Regions from separate parts of the Bacillus paranthracis genome, predicted to be linked through region 2. Evidence: predicted binding sites of a transcription regulator. Region 2 holds the regulator's gene; the other holds the start of a gene.

Region 1 (4,441 bases), 1.1 Mb from region 2:
AGGGATGTTCACTTATGTATATGCATTGTTAGCGGGGATGGTGTTTGGTTCTTTTTTTATGGTAATTGCGATGAGAGTTCCGCTAGGGGAGTCTATCATAACCCCGCGTTCATATTGTCATTATTGTAAGTATGTGCTAAAGCCAAAAGAATTGATTCCAATCATTTCTTTTTGTATGCAAAGAGGGCGTTGTACGAATTGTAAGAGGAAAATTTCAATTTTGTACGTAGTATTTGAACTTGTAACTGGAATGATATGTCTTCTTACTGTATATATGATTGGGGTGGAACGAGAGCTTATTATCGTTTTATCACTTTTTGCGTTACTTCTTATTATTTCAGTTACAGATTACATATATATGTTAATTCCAAATCGTATTTTAGCTTGGTTTGCTTGTTTACTCATTTTAGAATGTGCTTTTATACCGTTAGTCACTTGGATAGATAGTATAGTTGGTAGTTGCGTTATATTCATTTTGTTATACTGCATGCAAAAGATATATCCAGAAGGGCTTGGGGGAGGGGATATAAAATTACTTTCGTTACTTGGATTTATAGTGGGACTGAAAGGGATTTTTATCGTTTTATTTTTAGCATCTTGCTTTAGTCTTTGTTTCTTTGGAGCTGGTCTCGTATTAAAACGTATGAAAATGAGGACTCAAATACCGTTTGGTCCTTTTATTAGTCTTGGGGCAATATGTTACATGTTGGTCACGTATGCAAAATAGAGAGGGGATAGAAAATGAATGTATATATGGATGATCAAAGAAGTTGTCCGTACGGTTACGTGCTCGCAACTACAGTAGAATGTGCTTTGCAAATGGTACGAGATTATGAGGTGAATGTTCTTTCCCTTGATTTCAATATGGGATGGGGAGAAAAAAGTGGATTAGATTTTGTCGAAGCTTTTTGTAAAGAGGGTTTATATGTAAATGAAATACACTTTCATACGAATGATGTCATCGGTATGCATAAGATGAAACAGAGAATGAATAAGGGGAAGGAAGAAGGAGAGATTAATCCTAATCTTGTTGTTAAATATGTGGGGAGCTAAAAACTCCAAAGTAAAACTTTGGAGTTTTTAATGTTTCATATGCGCTTGCAACGGAATGATTTCTTCTTGTTGAGCTGCTCCTAATTCAGTTTCTTCTTGTTTCACGTCAGGTACTTTCTTTGTTAAGTAATGGTATACCATACCGACAAATACAGACCCACCAATAATGTTACCGATTGTAACTGGAATTAAGTTATGAATAGCACCTGCAAAAGAAATTGTCTCAGGATGCGGTGAAATTAAAGATAAAGCAAACAGTGATAAGTTTGCGATGCTATGCTCGTAACCAGATAAGAAGAATGTGAAAACGAGCATCATCATCATCATAATTTTTGCTGTATCACCTTTAACTTGAGAAGGTAAGAAACAAGCAAGACATACAAGCCAGTTGCATAAAATTGCTTTAAAGAATAGTTGCATTGTAGGTGTATTCATTTTTCCTTCTACTACTTTATTCATGAAATGACCGTGATCAATTGCTTCAAAAATGCCAGTTGCGTAAAATAGTAAGGCAAAGAATAAAGCACCCGCTAAGTTACCTGCATAACAAGCAACCCAGTTACGAAGTGTATCAGATAGTGTTGTTTCTTTTCTTAATGTTGCTACAGTGAAGTACATTGTGTTTCCAGTAAACAATTCAGCACCACCATATATAATAAGTACGAGAGCAATTCCGAAAAACATAGAAGCAGCTAAATAAGTTGCTGGTGAATCTGCAATGTGAAAAAAGTTACCTAATTTAAAGCATAGAACAATAATAAAACCGATATAAATACCCGCAAGTGCTGCACGAATGAAATATTGCATCGGGTTTGTATCTAACATTTGTTTTTTGCTCTTAGCCAGTTTGACAACATAATCTAATCCTTGTTCTAGCATGAGTAATACGCTCCTTTAGTACATCATCTATAAATACTCCTTATATGAATAAAGTACATGGATTCTTTTATAGTTTCAATAAGTTTGTGCAATGTTTCACAAAAAGGACATACATATATTAAGAAAGCGTTTGCAGAAGATAGTATAATAGAATTTTTCTGGACATAGAGAGGGGACAAGGAAAAAAGAAAAAGCACTGTAATTACAGCGCTTTTTCGTCTAAATTCTTTTCTACTTTTGTTTCTACTTCTTTTGAGAAGAACCAACCACCAGCTGCGATTCCAACTAATACAATCCAGAATGTAAGCTTCCATGGTGTAGATTCTGGGAATGAGTGCGGAATTACATTTAATGCAGGGTGTGCTAACGTATAAACTGCTAGTTTTACACCAACCCAACCTACAATTAAGAATGCCGCAGTTTCAAGTCCTGGTTTACGTTTTAAAATTTGTACGAAAGCAGTTGCCGCAAATCGCATAATGATTAATCCGATAAGTCCACCTACAAAGATAACAACGAATTGTCCAGTATCAAGACTACCAATTGTACCTAATCCTGTTTTTGGTAAAGTCATTGCTAATGCAACAGCAGCTAAAATAGAATCAACTGCGAAGGCGATATCTGCAACTTCAACTTTAAATACGGTCCACCAAAAGTTCTCTTGTTTTTTCTTTGCTTCTTTTTCTTCTGTTTCTTCATCTGTATTCTTTTTAACATACGTTTTAAATAAGTGATTACCAGCGATAAACATAAGGTAAATGGCACCGATTGCTTGCACTTGCCATACGTCGACTAGGAACGAAATCATAAATAACGATCCGAAACGGAAAACAAATGCCCCTGCTAATCCATAAAATAGTGCTTTCTTTCTTTTTTCTTCTGGTAAATGTTTTACCATAATTGCAAGAACAAGAGCGTTGTCAGCCGCTAAAATCCCCTCTAGTGCAATTAGGATGAGTAATACCCAACCATACTCCAATAATAATGATACATCCATGTACATTCTCCTCTCATTTCTATAAGTACTAAATAAGTGAAGAATTTCCCCACTATTTAGTTTCCCCATACTCCTGCCTATTAACTTTGGAAGAATTTGGTAATGAATGCAAAAAAGACCTCTGCCGTTAATAGGCAAAGGTCTTGCTAGACATATGTAATGAAAATGCCAACAAAGCCGGAAGAACTAAGTTCTACGTAATGACGACTTTGTTTCCAAGAAATATTCTTGGACGCTACTCCCCTTTGGAGATATGCTATTGTACTCTCATTATATGGATAATTTATACGGTTGTCAACCTGTTAAAATGTCTTCATTCGGATATTTTATTTTCCGGTTCTTTTTACGTGCAAATGAAAAAGCTAATGTTAAAGGCCCCATCTTCCCAAAAAACATCATAAAGATAATAATAGCTTTTCCAATCATCGTTAAGTGTGGTGTGAAATTCATACTGAGACCGACAGTCCCAAATGCTGAAAATACTTCGAAAGCACTCATCAATAGAGGAACTCCCTCAGTAATGCTTAAAATTAAAATAGCAAAAAAAATAAATGAAATAGAAATAATAGCGATGGTTAATGATTTGACAATGAGAGTATCTTTAATGGATTTTTTAAACACGACAATATCATCTTGCTCTTGTAAAAATTTAAATACCCCAAAAAACATGATTAAAAAGGTTGTTAATTTAATCCCACCGCCGGTTGAAGCACTACCGGCTCCGATAAACATTAGAAGCATCATTAATAAAAGGGAAGGCTTTGATAATGCGGAAATATCAACTGTATTAAACCCGGCAGTACGCGTTGAAATAGCTTGGAAATAAGCAGCCATGCCTTCTTCAAATGGGGTAAAGCCTCTCATAGAAAGAGAATTGTGAAACTCGAATATAAAAATAAAAACAGTCGCAATAATATTGATGATTAGAGTAGAAGAGAGCATAAGTTTTGAGTGTAATGTAAGGTTTTTAAAATTTTTCTTTCTTTTTATATCTACGATTACTGTAAAACCAATCCCACCTAAAATAATGAGGGAGGAAATGACGAGATTGACAAGAATGCTGTGAGAGTGGGACATTAAATTATCGCTCCAAACAGAAAAACCTGCATTGTTAAAAGCAGAGATGGAATGAAAAAAGCTATAATAGATCCCTTTAGCAATCCCATATTTCGGTACCCATTCAAAAGAAAGAATGAAAGCAGCGATACATTCGACTGTAAAAGAGAATAAAAATAATGCTTTGGCAAGACGAATGACACCGCCTATATTCGTTTGATTTAATGCTTGTTGCAATAAAATTCGGTTTTGAAGGCCAATTTTTCTGCCAAGCATAATCGCAATTAAAACGGCAAAGCTCATAATGCCAAGTCCGCCCACTTGTATAAGTATTAAAATGACACATTGGCCAAATAAGGTAAATACTTTCCCAGTGTCCACAACACCAAGCCCTGTAACCGTACAAGCAGAAACGGTTGTAAATAAAGCATCGAGCCATGAAATAGACGTCGTTGT
Region 2 (4,441 bases):
TGTGGATAATGTGGAAAAGTTATTTTGTTGTTTATTTTATAAAGGTGGATATGTGTATAAGGTTGTGGATAAAATAGGTGAAGTCTGACCTTTAGATGTATTTTTCTCGGGAAATAAAAAACAAGAAGATATCTTTAAAAAACATTTTGAAATATGCCCTTATTATAGGAGTCGATAATATTGTCAAACTTTGTCGTTGAAACGATGCCTCATGTCGAATATTTTATACAATATGACGTTAATTCAAACTAGAAGATAAAAAGGATGCCGCATAGTCTAAAATCCCGACTTATGAGACATCCCTCTTATTTAAGACTCTTATAAATGTAATTCTTCCCATTCTGCCATACAAGCATCAAGTTGCTCTTGTAGTGTTTGCTTTTTCGTTGTAATTTCACTAGCCTTTTCATAATCTGCATATATTTCTGGTAAGCAAAGTTGATCTTCTAACGTAGCAATTTCTTCTTCAAATTGTACAATGTTTTGTTCTAGTTCCTCAATTTTTCGAGTACGTTGACGCTCCAACTTTTTGCGCTCTTTTTCTTCGAGATAATTTAATTTTTCTGGAGCTACAGTTTTTTGAACAGGTGCATGATTTTCTTGCTGTTCTTGTTGTTCAAACTCAGCACGTTCAATCATCTCATTTTTCTTTTCAACGTAGTAATCGTAGTCCCCTAAATATTCCTGTGCACCTTCTGTTGATAACTCAACAACGGTCGTCGTTACACGATTAATAAAGTAGCGGTCATGAGATACAAAGAGAAGGGTACCAGGATAATCAATTAAAGCATTCTCCAAAATCTCTTTACTATTTAAATCAAGATGGTTTGTAGGCTCATCGAGAATTAATAAATTCGATTTTTGCATCATAAGTTTGGCAAGAGCTAAACGAGCTTTCTGTCCACCGCTAAGAGAAGATACTGGCTTTAATACATCATCTCCTGTGAATAAGAAGTTACCTAATATCGTGCGAATTTCTTTTTCAGGTTGCAGTGGATATTCATCCCATAGCTCATTTAAAACTCGCTTAGAAGATGTTAAATTAGCTTGTTCCTGATCATAATAACCAACAGAGACATTAGATCCGAAAGAAACCTCACCATGTAATAATGGTAACTTATTCACAATGGATTTTAATAATGTGGATTTCCCAATTCCATTTGGACCAACTAAAGCAACACTATCTCCGCGAGTTAAGCGCATTGTTACATGTTCAATAATTGGATCCTTATCATAGCCGATAGTTGCGTCCTTTACTTGTAAAACATCATTTCCACTTTGTTTTTCAATATCGAAGTGGAAGGAAGCTGACTTAGAATCCCCTAATGGTCTTGTTAATAATTCCATACGGTCTAATTGTTTACGGCGGCTTTGCGCACGTTTTGTCGTAGATGCACGAGCTATATTTTTTTGAACGAAGTCCTCTAGCTTAGCAATCTCATCTTGTTGTTTTTCATAACGTTTCATTTCTTGCTCGTATAGTGCTGATTTTAAGTCTAAATATTTACTGTAGTTACCAACAAATCGTCTACTTTCTTTATTCGAAATTTCATATACTTGTGTAACAAGTTTATCTAAGAAATAACGGTCATGGGAAACGATTAGTATTGCCCCAGGATAACCTTGTAAATATTGTTCAAGCCATGTTAATGTTTCGATGTCTAAATGGTTTGTAGGCTCGTCCAAAATAAGTAAGTCTGGTTTCGTTAATAATAATTTACCGAGAGCTAATCGTGTTTTTTGTCCACCGCTTAATGTCGAAATCGTCGTCTGGTGCGTTTCAACTGGGAAGCCAAGACCACTTAAAATCGAACGGATATCTGCTTCGTACTGATAGCCACCTTGATCTTTATAATCTAATTGTAATTGGTCATAATCAGCTAATAATCTTTCATATGTAGCCTCGTTTGAAAAGTTTTCTTCTTTTCCCATCTCTTGCTCTAGCCTTCGAAGTTTTGTCTCCATTTGCTGCAAGTGTGTAAAGACGGTTAACATTTCATCCCAAATTGTTAAAGATGTTTCTAAACCGGTATTTTGAGCTAAATATCCAATTGAGACATCTTTCGGTTTTATAATTTCTCCACCATCATGAGATAGCTCACCCGCTATTATTTTTAATAATGTAGATTTTCCAGCGCCATTTCGTCCGACTAATGCGATACGATCTTTCGTTTGAACTTCTAATTTTATATTTGAAAGAATCGTTTCTGCACCGTATAATTTCGAAAGCGCGTTTACTTGTAATAAAATCAATGTTTTCACCTCAAATAATTTCTTAACTTTGCCATGTTTATATTTCTCAATCATACTAAAAATAGTGTATAGTTTAAAATACAGAGAGAATACTTCTTCTTTCTATTATACAAGGAATTTAATAAGTGCTAAACTTCTGTATTTAATTAAAGCATATGAATAAAGATAGGAAGAGAGGAGAGGTTATATGGAGCAGCAGAAAATTCCACAAGCCACTGCTAAGAGATTGCCTCTATACTATCGATTTATCCAAAACTTATCTTTGTCTGGTAAGCAACGTGTTTCATCAGCCGAATTAAGTGAAGCGGTAAAGGTTGATTCCGCAACGATTCGAAGAGATTTCTCATACTTTGGAGCATTAGGGAAAAAAGGATATGGATATAACGTAAATTATTTATTATCATTTTTCCGTGAAACACTCGACCAAGATGATATAACACGTGTAGCGCTTATTGGAGTAGGTAATTTAGGGACCGCTTTCTTACATTATAATTTCACGAAAAACAATAATACAAAAATTGAAATGGCGTTTGATATTAGTGAAGAGAAAGTTGGAACAGAAATCGGAGGCATTCCTGTATATCACTTAGATGAATTAGAAGAACGTTTATCATCTGATATACAAGTGGCAATATTAACAGTACCCGCTACAGTAGCACAATCTGTAGCTGATAGATTGGCAGAAACAAACGTGCATGGTATTTTGAATTTCACACCAGCACGATTAAATGTGTCAGACAATATAAGAATTCATCATATTGATTTAGCAGTAGAGTTACAAACATTAGTTTACTTTTTGAAGAATTATCCACAATAAAACGCAGAGGAAGCGACCTCTGCGTTTTATTATTGTTTTTTCTTTGTGAATTTAACTAAGATGAGGCGAAGTGCCAAATTAAAATCAATCGTCGCCATAACTGCAAATAGTATTGTCCACATATTCCAAATTGTATCTGTTACATTCCTAATGGCTAGATGTGTAAAGATACATCCTAGAAGGAAGTACAATATAGCCATGAACAATGGTGAGTTTCTCATACTAAAAATCCTCCGATAAAGCCTTGCATTTTTTCAGCTTCTTTAATCATTTCTTGAATTTGTTCGTTACTCACTAAAACTTGGGCAATTGCAACTAATGTATTCATTGCAACATGAGCTGCGATAGGGACGATAATACGCTTCGTTTTTACATATAAGAAGGCGAATACGAGCCCCATAGCAGTGTATACCAATAAGTGAGTGAAATCAAAATGAATTGCTGCGAATACGAGAGAACTAATGATAGCAGCAATAAAGAAGTTAAACTTCTTATAAAGTGTACCAAATAAAATTTTCCTAAATACGATTTCTTCCAAAATAGGCCCTATTATAGAGATGACGATAAGGAACCAAGGTGTCGTTCTTGCGATATCCATAAGTCTCGCTGTATTTTCAGATCCAGGTTTAATACCTAATACATACATTTCAATCATACCAGCAATACTTTGCGAGAAAAATGCTAAGAAGAACCCGATAAAAATCCAACCAATCGTAGCTGGAACAGTAGAACGCTTTGTATCTAAATGTCTGTCGCGAATATCTGTTCTAAGTAACCAAAGTACGATACATAATGCAATAAAGAAGCTAATGATCGCCCAGTGACCAGTTATGAGTTGAAATTTCTCTTCCCTAGTGAATCCCCTGTTATCATAAAGCCCAGTTTTCAGAAGAAGTGGTAATCCAGCAATTGATGATAACTGCATTAAAATGTATGTAACGATAACCCACCAATATTGTTTTTTCAAATGGTTTAACCATCCTTTCTAACTCTAGTGTATGAGATAAGGTAGGATAACATGTAAATATGCTACCTACGATATAAACCTTACTTACATTATGTTTTTTTTGTAAATCCTTATTTGAAATTATAATAGAAGACAGGAGAAAGTTGTGTGTGTAGCGAAAACAACTTAGGGTGTCCTTTCATATTGTAACATACGAGTAGTGGAAACAACGATTCATATAGTAAAGGTAGAAGAAGAGGAACTCTATATAGAAAAATTTATAGCGTAATTTGCGAAAAAATTATGATTTTTTTACTTGCAAAAGAAATTGAGATTATTTATTATTATAAGTGTGTTAGCACTCGGGTGACTTGAGTGCTAATAAATAAAATTTACATAACAAAATGAGGAGGTTATTGTTCATG

Evidence for each region. The regulator Rex, encoded in region 2, represses fermentation and respiration genes when NADH is low (regulators of the CRP and FNR family bind a similar motif). The targets are predictions, from matches to a motif close to TTGTGAAATATTTCACAA.
Region 1: a site for Rex is predicted at 2,017-2,034, ahead of NLJ82_RS06820 (formate/nitrite transporter family protein). Genes of this name have one in related genera too.

Annotation. Positions count from the first base shown of each region.
Region 1 covers NZ_CP101135.1:1,350,323-1,354,763, forward strand. The annotation lists gene NLJ82_RS06810 (prepilin peptidase) at 5-727, shown strand; gene NLJ82_RS06815 (cyclic-phosphate processing receiver domain-containing protein) at 742-1,053, shown strand; gene NLJ82_RS06820 (formate/nitrite transporter family protein) at 1,081-1,932, opposite strand; gene NLJ82_RS06825 (TerC family protein) at 2,135-2,929, opposite strand; yybP-ykoY riboswitch at 3,020-3,185, opposite strand; gene NLJ82_RS06830 (TrkH family potassium uptake protein) at 3,224-4,441, opposite strand, start outside.
Region 2 covers NZ_CP101135.1:265,264-269,704, forward strand. The annotation lists gene NLJ82_RS01535 (ABC-F family ATP-binding cassette domain-containing protein) at 319-2,253, opposite strand; gene NLJ82_RS01540 (redox-sensing transcriptional repressor Rex) at 2,441-3,070, shown strand; gene NLJ82_RS01545 (YdiK family protein) at 3,100-3,291, opposite strand; gene NLJ82_RS01550 (CPBP family intramembrane glutamic endopeptidase) at 3,288-4,037, opposite strand; gene groES (co-chaperone GroES) at 4,439-4,441, shown strand, end outside.